2 regions of the Bacillus sp. AMCV2 genome follow, and region 1 is predicted to be linked to the other one. Evidence: a T-box and tRNA genes for the amino acid it is inferred to sense, from the RefSeq annotation. Region 1 holds a T-box; the other holds one or more tRNA genes.
What was found. A T-box is a leader RNA that pairs with one kind of tRNA and senses whether it is charged. The one in region 1 lies ahead of tyrS (tyrosine--tRNA ligase), so its partner is inferred to be a tRNA-Tyr.
Positions count from the first base shown of each region.

Region 2: it encodes a tRNA-Tyr, which carries the amino acid that the T-box ahead of tyrS (tyrosine--tRNA ligase) is inferred to sense. The anticodon was not compared.

Region 1 is NZ_JBVYIB010000002.1:2,863,515-2,875,855, forward strand. It holds gene AC0OMA_RS14870 (diguanylate cyclase domain-containing protein) at 1-41, opposite strand, end outside; gene rpsD (30S ribosomal protein S4) at 336-938, shown strand; gene sr7p (small protein SR7P) at 960-1,088, opposite strand; gene tyrS (tyrosine--tRNA ligase) at 1,218-2,486, opposite strand; T-box leader at 2,537-2,773, opposite strand; gene acsA (acetate--CoA ligase) at 2,828-4,546, opposite strand; gene acuA (acetoin utilization protein acetyltransferase AcuA) at 4,706-5,338, shown strand; gene AC0OMA_RS14900 (acetoin utilization AcuB family protein) at 5,365-6,009, shown strand; gene AC0OMA_RS14905 (acetoin utilization protein AcuC) at 6,006-7,169, shown strand; partial or broken gene motS (flagellar motor protein MotS) at 7,180-7,909, opposite strand; gene motP (flagellar motor protein MotP) at 7,899-8,717, opposite strand; gene ccpA (catabolite control protein A) at 8,780-9,784, opposite strand; gene AC0OMA_RS14925 (bifunctional 3-deoxy-7-phosphoheptulonate synthase/chorismate mutase) at 10,060-11,136, opposite strand; gene ytxJ (bacillithiol system redox-active protein YtxJ) at 11,373-11,699, opposite strand; gene AC0OMA_RS14935 (YtxH domain-containing protein) at 11,723-12,178, opposite strand; gene AC0OMA_RS14940 (DUF948 domain-containing protein) at 12,209-12,341, opposite strand, start outside.
Region 2 is NZ_JBVYIB010000002.1:184,592-196,932, reverse strand. It holds gene cdaR (CdaA regulatory protein CdaR) at 1-728, opposite strand, end outside; gene cdaA (diadenylate cyclase CdaA) at 721-1,542, opposite strand; gene rsiW (anti-sigma-W factor RsiW) at 1,703-2,329, opposite strand; gene sigW (RNA polymerase sigma factor SigW) at 2,343-2,906, opposite strand; tRNA gene AC0OMA_RS01155 (tRNA-Gln) at 3,137-3,208, opposite strand; tRNA gene AC0OMA_RS01150 (tRNA-Tyr) at 3,213-3,297, opposite strand; tRNA gene AC0OMA_RS01145 (tRNA-Thr) at 3,320-3,392, opposite strand; tRNA gene AC0OMA_RS01140 (tRNA-Val) at 3,397-3,472, opposite strand; tRNA gene AC0OMA_RS01135 (tRNA-Glu) at 3,476-3,550, opposite strand; gene AC0OMA_RS01130 (2-thiouracil desulfurase family protein) at 3,730-4,185, shown strand; gene AC0OMA_RS01125 (GNAT family N-acetyltransferase) at 4,198-4,680, shown strand; gene murQ (N-acetylmuramic acid 6-phosphate etherase) at 4,790-5,704, shown strand; gene AC0OMA_RS01115 (MurR/RpiR family transcriptional regulator) at 5,721-6,572, shown strand; gene AC0OMA_RS01110 (PTS transporter subunit EIIC) at 6,598-7,968, shown strand; partial or broken gene amiE (N-acetylmuramoyl-L-alanine amidase) at 8,025-9,349, shown strand; gene nagZ (beta-N-acetylhexosaminidase) at 9,377-11,305, shown strand; gene AC0OMA_RS01095 (exo-beta-N-acetylmuramidase NamZ family protein) at 11,319-12,341, shown strand, end outside.

The DNA of each region.
Region 1 (12,341 bases):
TAATGAAAGGCGGATAATTGATCTTTAGTTTGTTCTACCATGTTTTTATCACCTAAAAGTTTACCACTAATTTTTGTTTATTATATCATAAACGGTGAAGCAATAATGGAGGAATGGTTGACTTCAAAACAAATAAATTATATAATGACCTTTGTGTGAAATATTGCAGCCTTTTTGTTCAGCTTCTATGTTTTCATTTTGTTCCTTATCAATAAGGTGTATCGTGTAACTCTCTGCTGCTGGAGCGAGGATACATGAAAACAAAATGTGCATGGTCGAATAGAGCAGACGGTTTTTATTTTCCACAAAAATAAAACCAAAGGAGGAGTCACATTATGGCTCGCTATACAGGTCCATCTTGGAAACTGTCTCGCCGTCTAGGAATCTCTCTTAGCGGTACAGGAAAAGAATTAGAAAAACGCCCTTACGCTCCAGGTCCACACGGCCCAGGACAACGTAAAAAATTATCAGAATACGGTTTGCAATTGCAAGAAAAGCAAAAGCTTCGTCACATGTACGGTGTAAACGAACGTCAATTCCGCACTTTGTTTGACAAAGCTGGCAAACTAGCTGGTAAACACGGTGAAAACTTCATGATTCTTTTAGATTCTCGTCTTGATAACGTTGTGTACAAGCTAGGTTTAGCACGTACTCGCCGTCAAGCTCGCCAATTGGTTAACCACGGTCACATTCTTGTAGACGGAAGCCGCGTTGATATCCCGTCTTACCTAGTGAAACCTGGTCAAACAATCGGTGTTCGCGAAAAATCAAGAAACCTTTCTATCATCAAAGAATCTGTTGAAGTGAACAACTTCGTTCCTGAATACCTTACTTTCGACGCTGAAAAGCTTGAAGGTACTTTCACTCGTCTTCCTGAGCGTTCTGAACTTGCTCCGGAAATTAACGAAGCGCTTATCGTTGAGTTCTACTCTCGTTAATCGTTTTAAAAACCCCTGCCGCTATGCGGTCGGGGTTTTTTTATCGTCTATTTTGTCTTTTGCCTCTTGCTGGCCAACACTATCCTGCGCCTGCTGCTCCCAATAATCCCGCTGCAGCCGTTCTTTTGCAATCGTACACATGAGATTCACGCTTTAGCGCTCCTTTCATTTAAAAGGTGGTGATTGGTCGTGTTTGCCCTATCTAATATACTCTTTTCCTTTCATTCCTATGCGGTAAACAAAAAGATCCTTTGCCTTCAGTGGCAAAGGATCTTTTTCTTATTTATACGTCACAAGGAAGTATTTTTTCTTCCCGCGGCGCATAACAGTAAATTGATTTTCGATACGGTCTTCAGCTGATAGGGTATAATTTATTTCCGTCTGGCGTTCACCGTTAATGTAAACAGCTCCGTTTTGAATGTCTTCACGCGCTTGGCGTTTAGAAGGAGATAATTTAGATTGCACCAACACATCTACAAGTGAAAGCTCTTGGGTGCTGTCAGCTTCCATAGAAGGAACATCTTTAAAGCCTACTTTTACGTCTTGAGCAGAAAGCTCTTTAATATTGCCGCTGAACAGCGCTTGGGAGATGTTGATGGCTTGCTCCAGCGCCTCGCGTCCGTGAACTAGTGATGTCACTTCTTCTGCCAGGCGTTTTTGTGCTTCACGTTTTTCTGGCGCCGTTTCTGTTTTTTCAGCGTATGCTTCAATTTCCTCTTTTGAAAGGAACGTAAAGTATTTCAAGTATTTGACAACGTCACGGTCGTCTGTGTTGATCCAGAATTGATAGAATTCATATGGCGATGTTTTTTCTTTATCAAGCCAGATCGCGCCGCCTTCCGTTTTTCCGAACTTCGTGCCGTCTGCTTTTGTGACAAGCGGAATCGTTAGGCCGAACGCTTTTGCTCCTTCTTCTTCTGATTTTCTGATCAGTTCAAGACCCGCTGTGATATTGCCCCACTGATCGCTTCCGCCGATTTGCAGTTTACAGTTTTTGTCTCTGTAAAGATTTAAGAAATCATAAGATTGAAGAATCATGTAGCTGAATTCTGTGTACGAGATGCCGGATTCAATTCTTGAGCTGACCGTATCTTTTGCCAGCATGTAATTGATGCCGAAATTTTTACCAACGTCTCGAAGGAAATCGATCACATTCATTTTGCCGATCCAGTCAAAGTTGTTCGCGATGACAGCTGGGTTTTCTGCTGCTTCAAAATCTAGAAATCTGGACAGCTGGTTTTTGATTTTTTGGGACCATTCGGATACGATGTCAGCAGTGTTTAATGTACGCTCTGCTTTTTTTCCGCTTGGATCACCGATGAGGCCCGTCGCGCCGCCCACAAGCGCAATCGGATGGTGCCCTGCAAGCTGAAAACGGCGAAGTGTTAAAATAGGCAGCAGGTGTCCGATATGCAAGCTGTCTGCTGTCGGGTCAAAGCCTGAGTACAAGCGGATTTTTTCTTCATTCAGCTGTTTATTTAACCCTTCTTCATCTGTCATTTGCTGAATCAATCCGCGGAAGGATAAGTCTTCAAGTAAGTTAGTCATAAGATAAAGCTCCTTTTTTGATTAAAATAAAAAACGCCCCTTCGTTTACACGAAGGGACGATTGATTATCGCGGTACCACCCTACTAATAAGAGAATGCAAACATTCGTCTTATCACTTTGCCTGATAACGGATCAGGTCCGTTCTTTCACTACTGAAAGCCTGGCCGGCTTTGTTTGCAAAAGCGGTTCATGAGTGTATTCGATATACCCATCTGTGCTGATTTTCACCGGCCATCAGCTCTCTGGAACGTAAGGATATTCTACTTGTCTCAATCTTTACCTTTTCATATGAAGCTATATCATTTTTAACATAAATAAAATCCTGTGTCAACGCCGCCTTTTAATCCTCCATTGTTGACAGATCTCCAGCAGGCAGATTAAGCTCCCATGCCTTCAGCACGCGCCTCATGATCTTTCCGCTTCGGGTTTTCGGAAGCTTATCTTTAAATTCGATCTCACGCGGAGCCGCATGGGCTGCAAGACCCTGCTTTACAAATAGGCGGATCTCTTCTTTCAGTTTATCAGACGGCTCAAATCCTTCCCTGAGTGCAATAAAGGCTTTAATGATTTCTCCACGCACCGGGTCAGGCTTTCCGATTACGCCTGCTTCTGCAATAGCCGGATGTTCGACAAGCTTGCTTTCCACTTCAAATGGGCCGACGCGCTCACCGGAAGTCATGATGACGTCATCAACTCTGCCTTGGAACCAAAAGTATCCCTCTTCATCCATGTAAGCAGAATCCCCAGACACATACCAACCGCCCGGCATGAAATACGATTCATACTTTTCAGCGTTATTCCAAATGGTATGCATCATGGAAGGCCAGCCCTTTTTGATGGCGAGATTGCCCATTCGGTATGGCGGTAGCTCGTTGCCTTGATTGTCAACGATCGCTGCCTCCACTCCTGGAATCGGCTTACCCATTGAACCCGGTTTAATATCCATGCAAGGATAGTTGCAGATGAGCTGACTGCCCGTTTCGGTCATCCACCATGTATCATGAATTCGTTTGTTAAAAACTTTATGTCCCCATCTGATGACTTCCGGATTTAGCGGCTCACCGACACTGAGCACATGCCGTAGTGAAGTTAGATCATATTTCGCAGCCATTTCATCTCCCGCTCCCATCAGCATCCGAAAAGCGGTCGGCGCGCTATACCAGACATTGACGCCAAGCTGTTCAATCGTTCCATACCAGCTTTCCGGGCTGAAACGTCCGCCGACGATGACATTTGTCGCTCCGTTCAACCACGGTGCAAAAATGCCATATACCGTACCTGTCACCCAGCCTGGATCAGCCGTGCACCAATAAATGTCTTCTTCCTTTAAATCAAGGACCCACTTTCCTGTTTGATATTGCTGAATCATCGCTTCATGGACATGCAGCACGCCCTTTGGCGTACCAGTGGAACCTGATGTATAGTGAAGCAGAAAGCCGTCTTTTTTATCCATCCATTCGATATCCAGTCTTGTGCTTTCCTGTTTCGCTGCTTCATCATAATTGATGATATTCGTGCCGCTCTCAGCCTCTCCCCCGACTACGAAGACATGCTGCAAGTGAGGCAGTTTGTCTACCGGTATTCTCTCCAGCAGCTCAGGTGTTGTGACAACAACCTTTGCCTCACTGTTTTCAAGCCGGTCTTTCACCGCTCCCTCCATAAATGCTTCGAACAGCGGCCCGGCGATGGCGCCAATTTTGATTGCGCCAAGCATAATAAAATAAAGCTCGGGTGATCTCGGCATAAAAATAAAAACGCGGTCCCCTTTTTCCACATTTCCATACCGTCTCAGCACATTCCCGGCTCTGTTTGATTCTTCCTTCATTTCTTTAAATGTGTATTTTTCATCCCTTTTTGCGTCTTTATAATAAAGCGCTACTTTGTTTTTTCGAAACGATTCGGCATGGCGGTCAATCGCTTCATACGCCGCATTCAGTTTCCCTGTCTCATGCCAAGAGAAATGTTTCTCTGCCTCGGCCCAATCAAAATGCCGGTACGTTTCTTCATAGTTTTTTAAGTTATGATCCCCCTCTATTGCTGGTAACGCTTTCAAATTCATGCCCAAACATCCCCCTTTGCTGAAGTTGTCACAATTATTATAGTATATATTCATATTCTTCTCAATTTTTAAAATATAAACCATGTTGAAAACGCTTTATAATTTGGTATTCTTAAAGAAGGCATGTATTTTTATAAGAATTGATGGGACGGTGAATTAGTGGAACATCATAAAACATACCATTCAGCAAACATCAAAACAGCAACCGGCTCTTTACTGATAGAAGGGCCTGTCTCTCCAGAGGATTTGGCAGGTTATGAGTTTCATAAAGATTTAACCGCATTTCGTCCGCCTCGCGAGCAGCATGAAGCGCTAGTCGACATTGCAGGCCTTCCCGAAGGGCGCATTATTATTGCCAGAGACGGCCGAACCATTGTCGGCTATGTCACGTATTTATATCCTGACCCGCTCGAAAGATGGTCTGAAGGAAATATGGAGGATTTGATTGAGCTCGGAGCCATCGAAGTAGCGCCGGACTATCGGGGATGCGCTGTCGGAAAGACGCTCCTGACCGTCAGCATGATGGATGAACAAATGGAAAACTACATTGTGATGACGACAGAATATTACTGGCATTGGGATTTAAAAGGGATGAAAAAAGATGTGTGGGAATACAGAAAGATCATGGAAAAGATGATGAATGCAGGCGGATTGGTCTGGTTTGCAACGGATGAGCCGGAGATCAGCTCCCACCCTGCAAACTGTCTGATGGCCCGCATTGGAAAAAACGTCAGCCAAGAATCAATTGAGCAATTTGACAGGCTCCGTTTTTATCATCGTTATATGTATTAACTGACACTGACAAAGGGGAAAAAATAATGATTGTTGAGCAAATCATGAAAAGAGATGTCATTACATTAACGAAGACGGATACGCTTGAAACAGCAATATGCAAATTGAAGGAATTCCATATCAGGCATCTGCCTGTTGTAGATGAAGAACGACACGTGATCGGCATGATTACAGACAGAGACATGAAACAGGCCAGCCCGAGTATTTTTGAAGAAAACAAACGAAGCCTATTTCTCACACGAAGCGTAGATTCAATTATGAAAAAAGATGTTGTCTGCGCCCATCCGTTAGATTTTGTCGAAGAAATATCAGCCGTGTTCTACGAGCATGGCATCGGCTGCCTTCCAGTGGTACACCATCAAAAATTAATAGGCATTTTAACAAAAACCGATTTGCTGCGGACGTTTGTCAAATTGACAGGCGCTGACCAGCCGGGATCGCAAATTGAGATAAAAGTAAACGACATCACCAAAAGCCTCGCTGAGATCAGCAGTCTTTGCCAAGACCTTCAAGTGAAAATATTAAGCGTGCTTGTTTATCCGCATGACGATCCCGGTGTAAAAGTGCTTGTCTTCCGTGTAAAAACGATGAATCCGCTGCCGTTTTTGCAGGCATTACAAAGAAATGGACACCACGTCGTATGGCCGTCAGAGCAAAGGGATCTGCTATGAGAGACAGTGTATTTATCTATTCTCCATCCTACCAAACCTATATGTTTCATCAGGAGCATCCCTTTAATCAGCAGCGGGTTCTGTTAACATATGATTTGCTTAAGATGATCAATGCCTTTGATGATGGAGACATTGTCACCCCCAGACTCGCTTCAGAAGAGGAGCTTTCCCTTGTCCACACGGACGATTACATTCAGGCCGTAAAGCTTGCGGGCGCCGGAAAGCTTCCCGCTGAAGAAGGAGAAAGCTACGGGCTCGGCACTGAAGACACACCCGTCTTTGCCGGCATGCACGAAGCGGCATCCCTCTTGGTCGGCGGCACTTTAACGGCCGCAGACTGGGTCATGTCAGGACAAGCCCTGCATGCGGCAAACCTTGGTGGAGGGCTTCATCATGGCTTTCGCGGGAGAGCATCAGGATTCTGCATATACAACGACAGCGCTGTGGCGATTCAATATATCCAGAAAAAATATAGCGCCAGAGTGCTTTATATTGATACGGACGCCCACCACGGGGACGGTGTGCAATTTACATTTTACGATAATCCTGACGTATGCACGCTGTCCATTCATGAAACAGGAAGGTATTTATTCCCTGTAACCGGCCAGATCCAAGAAAAAGGCAGCGGAAAAGGATATGGCTATTCCTTTAATATCCCGCTTGACGCTTTTACAGAGGATGATTCTTTTCTTGAGGCTTACCGGACAGCAGCTTCAGAAGTCGCCGCGTATTTCGAGCCTGATGTCATTATCAGCCAAAACGGCGCCGATGCCCATTACTACGACCCGCTGACGCATTTATCAGCAACAATCAATATATACGAAGAAATCCCCCGTCTTGCACACACTTTGGCTCATCAATATTGCGGAGGGAAATGGATTGCAGTCGGAGGCGGCGGATATGATATTTGGCGTGTCGTGCCCCGCGCCTGGGCCAGAATATGGCTTGAAATGAAGGGAATTGACCCGGGACACGAGATCCCGCCGGAATGGATTGCTAAATGGCAAAAACAATGCCCCGTGGCCCTTCCGTCGAGCTGGAGCGATCCGGCTGATTTATATCCTCCGATTCCCCGCAAGCCTGAAATTACAGAAAAAAATGCCCAAACTGTCAGCAAAGCATTATATGCGATACGTTCTGAACAGCAAAGAACAAAGTAAAAAACGACCTTTACGAAGAGGTCGTTTTTGATTTTTTGATCACTATTTCCACACGCCGATTTTCCTTCATGTGTTCATTTGTCTTGTTATCCTTCACCGGCTTTGTATCCGCATAACCGACAGCAATAAAGCGCTTGGAGGGAAGCTTCTCTTTTGACGTGAAGTATTGAATCACTCCACTTGCCCGTGCTGCTGATAGCTCCCAGTTCGACGGGTATCGGTATGTCGAAATGTTTCGGCTGTCTGTATGCCCCTCCACCTGAATGTCATTTGGAATTGTTTGAAGAAGAACGGCAATTTGGTGAAGAAGTGTTTCGGCATTTTTCAGCACCTTTGCCTCACCTGTATCAAACAGCACAGCCTCCTGAAGAACGAGCACGACACCGCGTTCATCCCGTTTGGCTGTCATTTGGGCCTTCAAATGATTGTCTTTTATATATGTATTTACTTTCTTGAGAAGCTGATCCTGCTGATCCTCTTGCTTCTTCGTATCAGGTGGGGATATATTCTTTTTTTTCTATGGATGTTTGGTCCGGCTGAAGCCCGTTGCCTTCCTTCTGGATTGAGTCCACTGCCGCTTTGAATTTTTGCAGATCAATTTGGGACATCGAAAAGAGTAAAATAAAGAACACAAGGATCAAGGTGATCAAATCTGTAAAGGTTACCATCCAGCTGGATGAAGATTGACTGTTTTTTCCGCTTCCATTCCTTCTTTCAAAACGTTCTCTTCTAAGCTTCATGTACAGATCCCTTTTTTGTTTTTACTTGTTTTGGCTGCTTCTGCCATTCTTCCCGTGAGCTGAAAACGACCAGCTGGCTTTCAAGGTTGCGCGGGTTTTTTCCGGATTGAACACCGATAATCCCTTCCACCATTACCTGCTTGATGAAAATTTCACTTTCTGTTTTCTCTTCAAGCTTAGCCGCGATCGGGTTGAAGACCATATTTGCCAGTAATGAACCATATAAAGTCGTCAGAAGCGCAATGGCCATGTTTGGTCCGAGCATATGCGGGTCGTTTAAGTTTTTGAGCATCAGCACAAGCCCGACGAGTGTTCCGATCATTCCCCACGCCGGAGCGAATTCTCCCGCTTTTTCAAAAACTCGCCGCCCTTTTCGGTGCTGTTCCTCCATTGCTGCGATTTCTGAATCCATGACGAGCCGAATCGTTTCTTCATCCCAGCCGTCAATCGCTAAAAGCAGCCCTTTTTTCAAGAATGGATCTTTGATTTCCCGAGCCTGATCATCCAATGATAAAAGCCCGTGTTTTCGCGCGTGATCGGAAAGGGAGACAAAGGTTTTCACAAGATCTTTCACATTGTCTTCCTGGCGGATGAATGCCTGCTTTAACACAGAGGGCGCTTTTTTCAGCTCTCTTGGTGGAAAACTGATAAAAACAGCCGCGCAAAGTCCCCCTGTTACGATGAAGAAAGAGGTCAGATCAAGAAAAGAGCGGAAACCGCTTACTCCCGATCCCGAAATAATCCCAATAACAATAATAATCGTTCCTAACACAAATCCAACAGGTGTAAGATAATCAAAACGTTTCATCATTTCTCCCCATGAAAAAAGCAAGAATTCACCATAAAGGTGAAGCTTGCTCTTTGTTTTTCTTATGACTTGGTTGACTTTCTTAGCTCTATACGGTGCGGCAGTTCGACGATATGCTCTTCAACCGGCTCTTTATTCATGAGCTTCGTCAGCAGTCTCATCGCAACGGCGCCAATATCATATGTCGGCTGAACAACTGTTGAAAGCTGCGGGCGAACCATAAGGCTTAATCTTGTATTATCAAAACCGATAATGTCGAGATCCTCCGGAATGGATAAGCCCTGATCCTGAGCAGCATGGATAATGCCCAGTGCCATTTCATCAGTTGCAGAAAGAATGGCTGTCGGTTTTTTATCCAGGCTCATCAGATGCTGCAGTGCTTCGAGTCCGGAATCATATGTGTAATCCCCTTCAGCTACAAATTGTTCATTAAACGGAAGGTTCGCTTCTTCAAGCGCACGTTTGTAGCCTTGGAGTTTTTTCGAACGGTTGATCGGTTCTGCCATTGGTCCGGAAACGAACGCGATGTCTGTATGTCCTTTATCAACCAAAAGCTTCACGGCATCATAAATCGCCTGTTCGTAATCGATAGCGACTGACGGTGTTTCCTCCTGCTCTTCTACAGAAGCAGCAAGTACGATCGGCACTGGGGAACGCTTAAATTCCGCCACATGCTCGTCCGTAATGTTTCCGCCCATAAACACGATGCCGTCCACTTGTTTGCCGAGCATTGTGTTTAACAAGTGCAGCTCTTTCTCCATGTTTTGGTCAGAGTTGCTCAAAATAATATTGTATTTATACATTGTCGCGATATCTTCAATTCCGCGTGCAAGCTCTGAATAGAAAATGCTTGAGATATCGGGAATGATGACACCTACAGTTGTTGTTTTTTTACTTGCCAGCCCTCTTGCCACCGCGTTTGGACGGTAACCGAGACGTTCAATGGCTTCCAAGACTTTTTTCCGCGTTGTCGGTTTTACATTCGGGTTGCCGTTCACGACACGGGAAACGGTTGCCATGCTTACATTAGCTTCTCTCGCTACATCGTAGATCGTAATATTGCTCATCCTAAAACCACTCCTTTTACTGGATACACTTATCCTTATCTATAGCATAAACACTTTATGTAGAGAAATGTCATAATGTCCGAATTTATGTCGTTTATGATTTGTAAGCGTAAGTCAGTAGTGTACATTATTTTTCATTATTCATCAAATTTAATTACTTCTCATGAAATTATACACGTTTTTATAGATGATGAAAACGTATACTTGGTTTTTATAACTAAATAAACGAGAAAGCATAAAAAAAGGCCGCAGGCGCGGCCTTTTGGATTGTTCAATTAAGCGTTGACTTTCACCATTGGCTTCAGTTCATTCAGCCATTTTTCGAATTCAGGAATCGCCATTTGCTGAGCAGAGTCAGAAAGTGCGACTGACGGATCAGGGTGAACCTCAGCCATTACGCCATCTGCACCGATCGCTAAAGCGGCTTTAGCTGTCGGAAGCAAGAGGTCACGGCGGCCTGTTGAATGCGTAACATCAACAAAGACTGGCAAATGCGTTTCTTGTTTCAAAATCGGCACAGCTGAAATATCCAGCGTGTTTCTCGTTGCTGTTTCATATGTTCTGATTCCGCGCTCACAAAGGATAATTTGGTCATTTCCTTGTGACATGATGTATTCAGCAGCATTGATGAATTCAGAGATCGTTGCAGCAAGACCACGTTTCAGAAGCACTGGCTTTTTCACTGCGCCGGCCGCCTTCAGCAATTCGAAGTTTTGCATGTTGCGCGCTCCGATTTGAATGACATCAATGTAGTCCAGCGCTTCTTCGATATGAGCCGGAGTTACGATTTCACTGATAACCGCCAGATCAAATTCATCCGCTACACGTTTTAAAATTTGAAGGCCTTCAACACCAAGCCCTTGGAAATCGTATGGGCTCGTACGAGGCTTAAAGGCTCCACCGCGCAAAATTTTAATCCCTTGTTTTTTCGCAGCTGCAGCGACTTCAGCTACCTGCTCATAGCTCTCTACCGCACATGGGCCGACAATGAATCTTTGCTGGCCGTCTCCGATTTTTTCGCCTTTGATATCAACAATTGTATCTTCAGGTTTTTTCTTGCGGGAGACAAGCAGCGCTTTGCTGTGATCTTCTTCCTGAAGCTCTAAACCGGCTTTGAATATCTCTTTAAAAATGTGCTGGATGGTTGAATTTTCGAACGGCCCGTCATTGTTTTCAATGATATTGTTCAGCATTGTGCGTTCTCTGACAGGGTCAAATCGGTTGACACCCTGTGCTTCCTTCGCTTTACCGATCTCTTTTACAACATTTCCGCGTTCGTTGATTAGTTTTAAAATTTGTAGGTTTAATTCGTCTGCTTTCTGCCTTAAAAGCTCTAACTCTGTGTTGCTCATTTTTTTTCATCCTTTCCCTGCACATTCATTTTTTATTTTGTAGTTATCATGCATCTTACTATAAGTAATTCCAAATGGAAATACTGAAATACAAAAAATTTTATAAAAACTCTACTTTATTACCCAAACGCTTTTAAGTGATAAAGTAATCTATGAAGCTATCCTACATGATGTGAGGGCAATGTTCAAGGGTTTTTTACAAAAAAAAGCGCCAGATGATATCTGGGCGCTTTTTTCTATGACAAATGCTGCTCAATAGCGGCTTCTGTAATTTGTGAATGTGAGGTATGCCATTTCACTTCACCGTTCTGGATGATGAATATCTGAGGGCTTTCATGCTTGACCCCATATGTTTCTGCAATGAAATTGGACAGCGGCCGGGCTTCTTGTACTTGAAGATAGTAAGCCGGCACATCCTCATGCTGATTTGCAAAGGCATCAAACTCATGAAATGCTGCCTGGCTGATCGGGCATGTGGTGCTGTGTTTAAAGAAGACGAAAACGCCTTCCTGTTCTGCAATCCGTTTAAATTCTTCCTCAGATTGAATAAGCTGTTTAGCCATGACTCAAGCTCTTCCTTCCCTGCTCAGCGATTCAACTGCTCAGCCTGTTTTTGTGCATCTTTCAGTTCGTCTTTTACATCTTCTTTCGTCTGGAGGACTTGATCTTTTGTTTCATCAGCCGCCTGCATCGCTTCTTCCCTCATATCTTGCATTGCAGTCGATGAATCCGTTTTGTCAGATTTGGAACGGTCTCTTAAATCCTTTACCTTGTTCATGATCTGCCCAGACTGATCCGCTACAAGCTGTGTGATGTTGGAAGTTTTGTCTTTTGCGATGCTGACATATTGCGTGCCTTTTTCCTTCGCATCTGCCGTCATTTTATCAGTTTTGTCCCGTAAAGCAACAGCTTGGCTGCCGAGATCGTCGCGAAGTTCTTTGCCTGATTTAGGCGCTAGAAAAAGAGCTGTAGTGGCACCGATGATTCCCCCGATTAAAGTTCCGATTAAAAAATCTTTACTATTAATTCCATCTTTGCTCATCATTATTCCTCCTCTTAGTATTTTTTTCTCTTACAGGGCTGATTTTTTCTTTTGCTTCCATTTCTCCCAAATTTCCATTGCTGCTTGACTCCATGTGACAACTTGATTGATCTTATCTTGATTTTCTCTAACTGATGCCGATACAGACCCTGCCGCTTGTTTC
Region 2 (12,341 bases), 2.7 Mb from region 1:
CGTTCAATTTTAAAGGGCACTTTTTTACTCGGGCTTGTCACCGGAACGGTAATCTTGATAACCGAGGGCTCCACGTCGACAGGAAGCGCGTTTCCGTCTTTATCATAGACAGTCACTTTCGCTTCCTTTTCAATCGTTTCATCTGCGTTTTCCAAATTCACTGAAGCTTTTACAAGAGAAATATTATCGATCACATTTTTCGATCCGGTAATCTGCACATTTTTCGGACTGACAATCGGCTGCTCCGGAGAATAGCCTTTTTTCATCTTGCTTTTGTTGTAGTACTCCACTTCTACGGGAAAACTTTTGGTCGTCCGTTCCTGAATGGTCACTGTCGTAACAGACGGATTAATTGAGATTGTCAGCCCATCCGACACGTTTTTGGCCTTAAGCTCAACCTTATGTGTGCCGGTTTTCAAATGTTCCATATCGGCATATATTTCAAAGTTTTTGGTCTGCCGAGCCTTTTTCACGGCGCTTGTCGAGCCTTTTATCGTGACATTAACCGTTTGCGGAACACCCGTCACGACGTAATTTTCATCATCATAATACGCTTTAACCGGAATATCAGTCAGAGTTGCTTCATCAGTTGTTGATGTCGGAAAGAAAGATTCACCCGGTTTTTTCGGAGTCGGTGCTTGGTTGCTGTTAACCGCCACATAAAGCAAGAGCGCGAAAAGCAGAGCAATGATTTTCACAGCCCAGCGGTTGTTTAAGAATTTATCCATTTTTCTTGCCCCTCCAATACCAGCGGTTAGAAGAAGTGTCTCTGGTGTTTTTCTTAAACTCGGCTTCAAGCATTTCTTTCAGCGCTTCTTCTGTAAGCTCTCTGTGAAGGTCGCCGTTCTTTGCCACACTGACGCCGCCGGTCTCTTCAGACACAATAATCGTCAAACTGTCTGTTACTTCACTGATACCGACAGCTGCTCTGTGCCGCGTGCCCAGTTCTTTTGAAATAAACGGGCTCTCAGAAAGCGGCAGATAACAGGCGGCCGCGGCAATTTCATTATTTTTCATAATCACCGCACCGTCGTGAAGCGGGGTGTTTGGGATAAAAATATTGATCAGCAGCTCAGAGCTGACTTTGGCATTCAGTGGTATGCCGGTTTCAATATAATCCCCCATTCCAGTATCCCGCTCAATGGTCAGCAGGGCGCCTATACGGCGTTTCGCCATATAATTGATCGCTTTTGTAATGGCCTCAATCGTTTTCTGCTGCGCTTCTTCAACAGGCGTGCCGCTCCTCGAAAAAAAGCGGCCGCGGCCTAGCTGTTCAAGCGCTCTTCTCAGCTCAGGCTGAAAAATAATAATAATTGCTAAAAATCCCCATGTTATCGCTTGGTCCATCAGCCATTGAAGTGTGCTGAGGCCCAAATATTGGCTGGCCATACGAACAAGCACGATGACTACAATTCCTTTTAACAGCTGAACCGCTTTCGTGCCGCGTATCACCATAATCAATTTATATATCACATACCAAACAAGGAGAATATCAACGGCATTGCCGAGGTACTGCAAAAAAGGGATATCCTCAAAAGCCATTTCCTCGTCCTCCAAGATTTCAGTCATTTCGTATTTTGTGTTTTACGTGTTACGCATATGTACTTTACATAGCGAGCCCATTATACCACATTTCGATTTAGCAAGTGAAATGTGCCAGCCCTCTCAGCCCGCAAAAAAAGAGCAAAGCGGCTAACGCGCTTTACTCTTCTCCGTTCGGACTGAATGCATCGAGTACACTTTTCCCCGCAGACTTCATCTTGTACCATGTCCAGTCGAATAATTGATTGATTTCTTCAATCTGACCGGTGACTTGTCCAGCAGAGGCCATATACTTTTCGCCGTTTACGACGGTTACATCCCCGTCTATTTTGCCTTTAATAATCAGCTTGCCGTTTTTGACAGTGACATCACCTTTGACCGTCTCACCTTCTGGCACGGTCACAGTATGGTTATGAACCACAAGATTCGGCTGCTTGGATACGCTGAAATTGTGGTCATTATGCCAGCTGTTAAAAAAACCTCCGCCCATCAAAATGATGAATACCGCAGCAGCTGCGATAACGGGATGGGTTCTGAACCATCTTTTTACAGAAGCTCTTTTCTTCTCCTTAGGCAATTTTGCCATGACATTAGCGGTAAAATCCGCGGGGGCTTCGACATGCGATGTGCTCCGTACGAGCGCTATGGATTTCTCCATCTCGTAAAAATGCTTTCTGCATTTCTCGCATGTCTCCAGATGTTCATTTAATACGTGTTCATCTTTTGGAAGGATATCTCCATCAAGATGCATATGCATAAGCTGCACAATTTGTTCAGGACAGCTCATTTCATCACCCCACTTAAAGATCCCTTAATTGTTTTCTAAGAGCCTCTCTGCCTCTGTGAATCCGCGTTTTCACAGTCCCCACAGGAATGTTTAGAATCTCCCCAATTTCAATTAATGAGAGTTCGTCAATATACTTTAATACGATGACTGTTCTGTATTTGTCAGGAAGCTTTAAAATTTTCTGCTGTATCGTGTTTGAGAGCTCCAGCGACACAACTGCATCTTCAGGCAAAACACCATCTGCGGCGATTTGAGAATACATGGTCAAGCCTTCCGTACCAGCCACCTCTGCATCGAGGTAATAATCCGGCTTCTTTTTGCGAATGCGGTCAATGGTCAAATTGGTCGCGATTCGATAAAGCCAAGTTGAAAATTTCCGGTTAATATCAAAACTGTCGATATTAACGTACGCTCTGATGAAAGCTTCCTGTGCAATATCCTCCGCCTCATGCACATTGCCAAGCATACGGTAGCAAAGCTGATAAATTTTATCTTTGTAAATATCTACGATGTCCGCAAATGCATCCTGGTCGCCTTTTTTGACTTGTTTAATTCTTTTTTTAATCATCATTTCCATATTTATCTAACCTCTGCCTTCACCGGTCTGTATGTATACGAGCTTCGTTTCAAAAGGTTTCAATTTTTTTATAAAATAAGTTTATCAAATTTTTGGCAGGGTGTAGATGGTAATTCGTGAATAAACTACCTTAACATATTTTTAAAATTATTATACAGACTGAACAGTTAGAAGTTGGAATGATTTTTCCGAAAAGAAAAAAGACACCTTTTGATCAAAGGTGTCTGTGACTGGGCTAGCTGGATTCGAACCAACGCATGACGGAGTCAAAGTCCGTTGCCTTACCGCTTGGCTATAGCCCAATAATGGTGGAGGGGGGCAGATTCGAACTGCCGAACCCTGAGGGAGCGGATTTACAGTCCGCCGCGTTTAGCCACTTCGCTACCCCTCCACATAAAATTTTGAAAAAACAGTGCCGGCAAGAGGACTTGAACCCCCAACCTACTGATTACAAGTCAGTTGCTCTACCAATTGAGCTACACCGGCAAGATGGTGGAGGATGACGGGCTCGAACCGCCGACCCTCTGCTTGTAAGGCAGATGCTCTCCCAGCTGAGCTAATCCTCCAAATGGTGACCCGTACGGGATTCGAACCCGTGTTACCGCCGTGAAAGGGCGGTGTCTTAACCGCTTGACCAACGGGCCGTTGTGTTCTCGTCGAGCTGACAAAAGTTATTATATACAGGTCACCCCCTGTTTGTAAAGAGGAAAATTAAATTTTTTATTTTCAAACTTTTTAACTCCTTTTTTAACTGAAAAAGCCTCCCAACTAAAGCCATTTATTTTATGATAGAGACAAGCAAAGCAAGAGAGGAGAAACCAATATGATTCTAGTCAGTTCTTGCCTTGGAGGCATTGAATGCAGATATAACGGCTCTCACGCAGCGTCGGAGAAAATCAGAAAACTCGTCGATGAAAAGAAAGCAGTCATGGCTTGCCCTGAACTTCTCGGCGGCTTCTCTACCCCACGCGAACCCGCAGAAATCATAGGAGGCACCGGCGAGGATGTCCTCAATGGAACAGCGAAAATCGTGACAGCTTCAGGAGAAGACGTCACAGAACTATATATGGAAGGCGCCGCGAAAACATTGGCTTACGCAAAAGAAATCAACGCTTCTGCCGTCATATTAAAAGAAAACAGTCCATCTTGCGGAAGCGGGTTTATCTATAACGGCACATTCTCTGGCAAAAAAATCACCGGCAACGGAGTAACCGCCGCATTGTTAAAACAAGCGGGCTACCAGGTCATTTCGGAAAACAAGCTTGACGACATCTTGTAAGGAGGCCACCCCATGACTCAAGACATTTCTTTATCCTTCTATAAGCCTGAACACTTGCCCGAGCTTCAAGCATTCACGCTCACCAACGATGACAAACGCTTTACCTCCCTCCCGAAAGAGGTGCTGTCTCAGGCTCTGGGCATACAGGACCGATACCCGGTTGTCATCTTAAAAGACGACCTTCCAGTCGGTTTTTTCATTTTACATGCATCAAAAGAAACGCTTGCTTCCTATTCTAACAATCCATTTGCTTTACTGCTCAGCTCCCTGTCTTTAAACGCTGTGCACCACGGAAAAGGCTATGCGAAAAAAGCCATGATTTTGCTTCCCGCTTTTGTGAGCGGATATTTTCCATGGTGCGACGAAATCATCTTGGCCGTCAATCATCTGAACATACGCGCAAAACACCTTTATATGAAAAGCGGGTTCCTTGATAAAGGACGGCGAAGAATCGGGCCGCTTGGAGAACAGTTGATCCTTCATCATTTCTTATAGTCTTGGGTGAAATAAAATTTCAAAAATTAAAAAACATAGTTGAAATATCATAACAGAAATGAATATACTGAATATTGAGATATATCATTTTAAAACAGGGGGCATCCTCATGTCAGAACCATTAAACATTCACCGTCTTACAACGGAATCACGCAATAGCCAAACAGTTGAAATCCACAAAGCAAACACTCTCGGCATCCTCAAAATGATCAACAACGAAGATATGAAAGTCGCTGCAGCCGTTCAGGAGGTTCTCCCCGACATCAAAACAGCTGTAGACTGCGCATATGAATCGTTTCAAAATGGAGGCCGGCTCATATATACAGGCGCCGGTACAAGCGGCAGACTCGGCGTCATGGATGCTGTTGAATGTCCTCCCACCTACAGCGTAAGCCCAGATCAGGTCATCGGAATCATGGCTGGAGGCCCCAAAGCCTTTTTACAGGCAGCAGAGGGCATTGAAGACAGTGAAGAAGCAGGAGCTGAAGATTTAAGAAACATACAGCTCACTTCAAATGACACCGTCATTGCCATCGCAGCAAGCGGCCGCACACCCTACGCCGCAGGCGCCCTAAGATACGCCCGCAAAGTCGGAGCACACACCATCGCCCTTACTTGCAATGAAAATTCCGCCATCAGCAAGGATGCGGATCACAGCATTGAGGTTGTCGTCGGACCTGAGGCCATTACAGGATCAACACGTATGAAAGCCGCAACCGCTCATAAAATGATTCTAAACATGATATCTACCGCTGTAATGGTCAAAATCGGCAAGGTTTACGAAAACTTGATGGTAGACGTCAACGTCAGCAACAAAAAACTAAAAGAACGCGCCATCAGTATCATCCAAAGCCTTACAAATGCTTCATACGACACAGCCAGGCACACCCTGGAACAAGCCGATCATCACGTCAAAACAGCAATCGTCATGCTCAAAACAAGCACAGATCAGAAACAAGCAAAGACATTACTCGATGAAGCAAACGGTTTCATTGACAAAGCAATCGAACATTACCATCCATGATAAGGAGAGAACTAGAATGGCCACAGGCGGTTTAGCGATCATCCAATCAATGAAGCATAAGCTCCCTCCATCCGAGCGCAAACTTGCAGATTATATCCTAGCCCATCCCCACAAAGCAATCGAAAGCACGGTCAACGAAATTAGCGCCTTAGCCAATTCAAGTGACGCTGCCGTCATCAGGCTCTGCAAATCACTCGGTTTAAAAGGATTTCAAGATTTAAAAATGAGAGTAGCGGGCGATCTGGCAAAGCCTACGTTTCAGGGCTACCGGGATATTGTTCCCCACGAGCCGCTGCCCTCCATTTCCGAAAAAACGGCCGGCAATGCCATTCAAGCCATTCAGGATACTTCAGACCTGATGGACTACAAAGAGCTTGAACGAGCGGTTTCTCTGCTTCTCAAAGCTCATACCGTGCATTTTATCGGCCTCGGGGCTTCCGGCATTGTCGCCAAGGACGCCCAGCAAAAGTGGCTTCGCATTCATAAACAAGCAACCGCGTTTACAGACACTCATCTTGTGGCATCTTTAATCGCAAATGCAGATAAAGACGACATCGTATTTGCCATTTCGTTTTCAGGAGAGACACAGGAAATCATTGAACTGTTCGCCATGGCCAAGGAAAAAGGCATCACAACGATCAGCCTCACACAATTCAGTCAGACATCCGTCTCCGCACTGGCTGATGTCCCTTTGTATACAGCCCATTCCAATGAAGCCTTGATTCGAAGTGCAGCCACTTCCTCCCGCCTCGCCCAGCTTTTTATAATTGATGTTTTGTTTTTAGGCATGGCGGCTGAGCAGTATGAAACGACAACCGGTTATATCGATAAAACGAGAGCAGCCATACAATCTATGAGAATAAAATAAGGCATCTTGAAGGGGAGGGGTTTTAATGAGCAAAGAAAATAACTACCATCATCTCGCACAGAAAATCCTTGAGCTATGCGGAGGAAAATCCAATATTTCTTCATATACGCATTGCATGACACGCCTGCGCATTACGCCTTACGATGAAAGCAAAGCGGATGCTCAGGCTTTAAGAAAGCTTGACGGCGTATTGGGGGTCGTTGAAGCTGAAACCTTACAAATTATCCTCGGCACAGGAGTCGTCAATCATGTTACAGCTGTTTTCTCGAAGCTCGTGTCAGCAGCAGAAGAAGGTGCCGATGTCAAAGAAGCAGCGGCCAAAAAGAAAGCCGATATCAATCGAAAAAACGCCACTCCTTTTAAACTTTTCTTACGTAAAATTGCCAGCATTTTTATCCCTCTTATTCCCGCTCTAGTCGCTTCCGGTTTAATTACTGGGATTACCAAAGCAATTATTCAAGCAGGCTGGCTCTCTGCAGACTCACAAATTGCGGTTATCCTGACAGTCATCGGATCAGGGCTGTTCACTTATCTCGGCATTCTCGTTGGTATTAACGCTTCGAAAGAATTTGGCGGGACACCCGCACTTGGGGCTTTGGCCGGGATCTTGATTATCAATCCGGAGATCGCAAAAATCAGTTTATTTGGAGAAGAGCTTCTCCCGGGCAGGGGAGGTCTGATCGGCGTCCTTTTCGCAGCCATATTCATTGCTTACACCGAACAATTTATTCGCCGTTTTATTCCTCAATCACTCGATATCATTGTCACACCCACCGTTTCACTGTTAATCACCGGAATCGTAACGTATGTCGTATTTATGCCTTTAGGCGGATTCATTTCTGATGCCATTACATCCGGCCTACTGTCCATCCTGGACATCGGCGGCATCGCTGCGGGCTTTATTCTGGGCGCAACCTTCCTTCCTCTCGTCGTAACCGGACTGCATCAAGGCTTGACGCCTGTGCACATGGAACTAATCAATTCAATTGGCAATGACCCTCTGCTCCCTATTTTGGCTATGGGAGGTGCAGGACAGGTAGGCGCGGCCTTTGCCGTCTTCGTGAAGACGAAAAAAACAACACTGAGGAAAGCAATCGCCGGCGGGCTTCCATCGGGACTGCTCGGCATTGGTGAACCGCTTATTTTCGGAGTGACGCTGCCGCTTGGCCGTCCGTTTTTAACAGCATGTTTAGGAGCTGGAATCGGCGGCGCCTTTCAAGCTTATTTTCAAGTAGCCACCATTGCGATTGGTGTCTCCGGACTGCCGCTTTCCTTTCTAGTCCTGCCTTCGCAAATCATTTTGTATATCATTGGGCTCTTTATTTCCTACGCGGCCGGCTTTTTATTAACCTATGCATTCGGATATAAAGATGAAATGGCTTCACAGTTCGATTAAATTGTTTCTGTATTAGGGATAGTAAACGGGATAGAAGCACAGAAAGGGGCTAGCCTGTGAAAACAAAGACACTGTTCATATTCAGTGCCATTTTAACCCTATCGATATTCGCGCCAAATGAAACCTTCGCACAAACAGCAGACAACTTGGTTGAGCCGAAAACCATAAATGCAGAAACTGCACAATTCTCGACGAAGAAGCTAAGGAAGGTAGATCAGATGATAGAACGGGATATTGCAGCAGGATTTCCAGCGCCGTTCTTGTGGTGGTGAAGGATGGACGCATCATAAAAAAAGCAGCATACGGCTACAGTAAAAAGTACGAAGGATCAGAACTACTGCGCCGTCCGGCCAAAATGAAAACCCGCACGATGTTTGACTTAGCCTCAAATACAAAAATGTACGCAACAAATTTTGCATTGCAGCGCTTAGTCAGCCAAGGAAAACTTGACGTCTATGAAAAAGTTTCTGCATATTTGCCGGGTTTCAAGGATCAGCCGGGTGACCTCATAAAAGGAAAAGACAAGATACGTGTCATCGATGTCCTCCAGCACCAATCAGGGCTCCCATCAAGCTTTTACTTTTACACGCCGGAAAAAGCCGGCAAGTACTATTCCCAGGAACGGGACAAAACGATTGAATATTTGACGAAAATTCCACTCGATTATCAAACTGGGACAAAGCACGTATACAGTGACATTGGATATATGCTACTCGGATGTATTGTCGAAAAACTCACCGGCAAACCGCTTGATGTCTACACGGAGCAAGAGCTCTACAAACCGCTCAGGCTGAAGCATACCTTGTACAATCCGCTGCAAAAGGGCTTTAAACCGAAACAGTTCGCAGCTACTGAACGCATGGGCAATACACGTGACGGCGTTATTCAATTCCCTAACATCCGCACAAACTCGCTGCAAGGAGAAGTGCATGACGAAAAAGCGTTTTACTCAATGGATGGCGTGTCTGGGCATGCCGGATTGTTCTCAAATGCAGATGATATGGCCATACTGCTGCAAGTCATGTTAAACAAAGGTTCATACCGAAATATTTCTTTATTTGATCAGAAAACAGCCGACCTGTTTACAGCACCTTCAGCAACAGATCCGACATTCGCTCTTGGCTGGAGGCGGAACGGAAGTAAAAGCATGGAATGGATGTTTGGCCCTCATGCCAGTGAAAATGCTTACGGGCATACCGGCTGGACAGGGACAGTTACAATTATTGATCCAGCATACAATTTAGGCATCGCATTGTTAACAAATAAAAAGCATACACCAGTTATTGATCCGGAAGAAAATCCAAACGTCTTTGAGGGTGATCAATTTGCAACAGGCAGTTATGGAAGTGTCATAACCGCGATTTATGAAGCGATGGAATGAATGATTAGACGATAGGAGGAAGTTTCTATGAGACCTGTCTTTCCGCTTATCCTTTCAGCCGTTCTCTTTATTTCATGCTTTTTCGGGGCCAGACAGACAGAAGCCTCTGCATCCAAACGTGCAATCGATGCCAATCAGATTGTCAATCGTATGTCGTTAGACGAAAAACTCGGCCAGATGCTGATGCCTGATTTTAGAAACTGGCAAAAGGAAGGCGAGTCCTCTCCGCAAGCCCTTACAGAAATGAATGATGAAGTCGCCAGCCTCGTCAAGAAATATCAATTCGGAGGCATCATCCTTTTTGCAGAAAATGTAAAAACAACAAAACAAACTGTCCAACTGACAGACGATTACCAAAAGGCAAGTCCAAAAATCCCGCTCATGCTGAGTATTGATCAGGAAGGCGGCATTGTAACGAGGTTAGGGGAAGGCACTAATTTCCCAGGGAATATGGCGCTGGGCGCAGCCAGAAGCAGAATCAATGCGTATCAGACCGGCAGCATCATCGGGAAAGAGCTCTCTGCCTTAGGCATCAATACAGATTTCAGCCCTGTCGTGGACATTAACAATAATCCTGATAATCCTGTAATCGGCGTACGGTCATTCAGCTCCAATCGAGAACTGACATCACGCCTCGGTTTATACACGATGAAAGGGTTGCAGCGGCAGGATATCGCGTCTGCCCTCAAACATTTCCCGGGACATGGAGACACGGACGTTGACAGCCATTATGGACTGCCGCTCGTTTCCCATGGCCAAGAACGGCTTCGTGAGGTCGAGCTTTATCCTTTTCAAAAAGCAATTGATGCCGGTGCTGATATGGTAATGACAGCCCATGTTCAATTCCCTGCCTTCGACGACACCACATACAAAAGCAAACTCGATGGATCGGACATTCTGGTTCCAGCTACACTTTCAAAAAAAGTGATGACAGGTCTTCTTCGTCAGGAAATGGGCTTTAATGGTGTGATCGTTACCGATGCGCTCAATATGAAGGCAATCGCAGATCATTTCGGACAGGAAGAGGCTGTGGTCATGGCCGTAAAAGCTGGTGTCGATATTGCATTAATGCCAGCCTCAGTTACTTCAATGAAAGAAGAACAGAAATTCGCACGTGTTATTCAAGCTTTGAAAGAAGCCGTGAAAAACGGGGATATTCCTGAACAACAAATCAACAAATCAGTTGAAAGAATCATTTCCCTGAAAATAAAACGCGGCATGTATCCAGCGCGAAACAGCGACAGTACAAAAGAAAAAATAGCCAAAGCCAAAAAAATCGTAGGAAGCAAGCAGCACCTGAAAGCAGAGAAAAAAATAGCTGAAAAAGCAGTAACTGTATTAAAAAATGAACAGCACACTTTGCCGTTCAAGCCCAAAAAAGGCAGCCGAATCTTAATTGTGGCACCTTACGAAGAACAAACTGCTTCAATCGAACAAACCATTCACGATCTCATCAAGCGAAAGAAAATCAAATCCGTATCCCTCAGCAAAATGAATTTTGCCAATCAAGTATTTAATGCCGAGCATGCAAAACAAGTAAAAAAGGCTCATTATATCATAACCGGCTCCTATGTCGTCAAAAATGACCCTGTCGTCAACGACGGTGTCATCGACGACACAATATCAGATTCAAGCAAATGGGCCACCGTGTTTCCGAGAGCTGTCATGAAAGCCGCACTGCAGCACAACAAACCATTTGTCTTAATGAGCCTGCGCAACCCCTATGATGCCGCCAATTTCGAAGAAGCAAAGGCACTGATTGCAGTCTATGGCTTTAAAGGATACGCAAATGGCCGTTATCTTCAACCTAATATTCCGGCCGGAGTGATGGCGATATTCGGCCAGGCAAAACCTAAAGGCACACTTCCAGTTGACATCCCATCAGTCACGAACCCGGGGGACACCCTTTATCCATATGGCTACGGATTAAATATCAAAACGGGAAAACCGCTTTAATAAGGAGGGACACATGAGAAAAACAATATTCGCTTTTCTGACAGGGCTCATGATGTTCGGAACGATAACCGCTGCCTCTTCTTCACCCGATCCAAAGAATCAAACGGCTAAAAAGCTTAAAGTCCAAACTGGTATAGACACGCTCTTGCCAGACTATAAAAAACAGCTCAAGGGAAAACGTATCGGACTGATCACCAATCCAACCGGAGTAAACGCATCTCTGAAAAGCAGTGTCGATATTCTTTACGAGAACCCGGATATCAAACTGACAGCTTTATTCGGCCCTGAACACGGCGTCCGCGGTGACGCCCAGGCTGGAGACGAAGTAGGCTCTTACATTGACGAAAAAACCGGGGTTCCCGTATACAGCCTCTACGGAAAAACGAAAAAACCGACTCCAGAAATGCTGAAAAATGTCGATATTCTAATGTTTGACATTCAGGATGTCGGGACCCGTTTCTACACGTACATTTATACAATGGCATACGCAATGGAAGCCGCTAAAGAAAACGGCATTCCATTTATGGTGCTGGACCGTCCGAATCCTCAAGGCGGGAATCATATTGAAGGGCCAATCTTAGAACCTGAATACGCCTCATTTGTCGGATTGTATCCCATTCCATTGAAGCATGGGATGACGATAGGCGAATTGGCTTTACTGTTCAACAAAGAATTTGATATTGATGCCGATCTTACAGTGGTAAAAATGAAACACTGGAAACGAAAAATGGATTTTGACGATACCCGATTGCCTTTCGTCCTCCCTTCGCCTAACATGCCGACGGTGGAAAGCACATTTGTTTATCCTGCAACCGGGCTGATTGAAGGAACAAATATATCCGAAGGGCGAGGGACAACAAAGCCATTCGAATTGATCGGAGCTCCCTTTATCAAAAGCACAGAACTTGAAGAAACATTAAACAGCCTCCATTTGCCGGGCGTTACATTTAGGGCAGCATCCTTCACACCCACGTTTTCTAAACATCAAGGAACACTTTGCCACGGTGTGCAGCTCTATGTGACAGACAGAGATAAG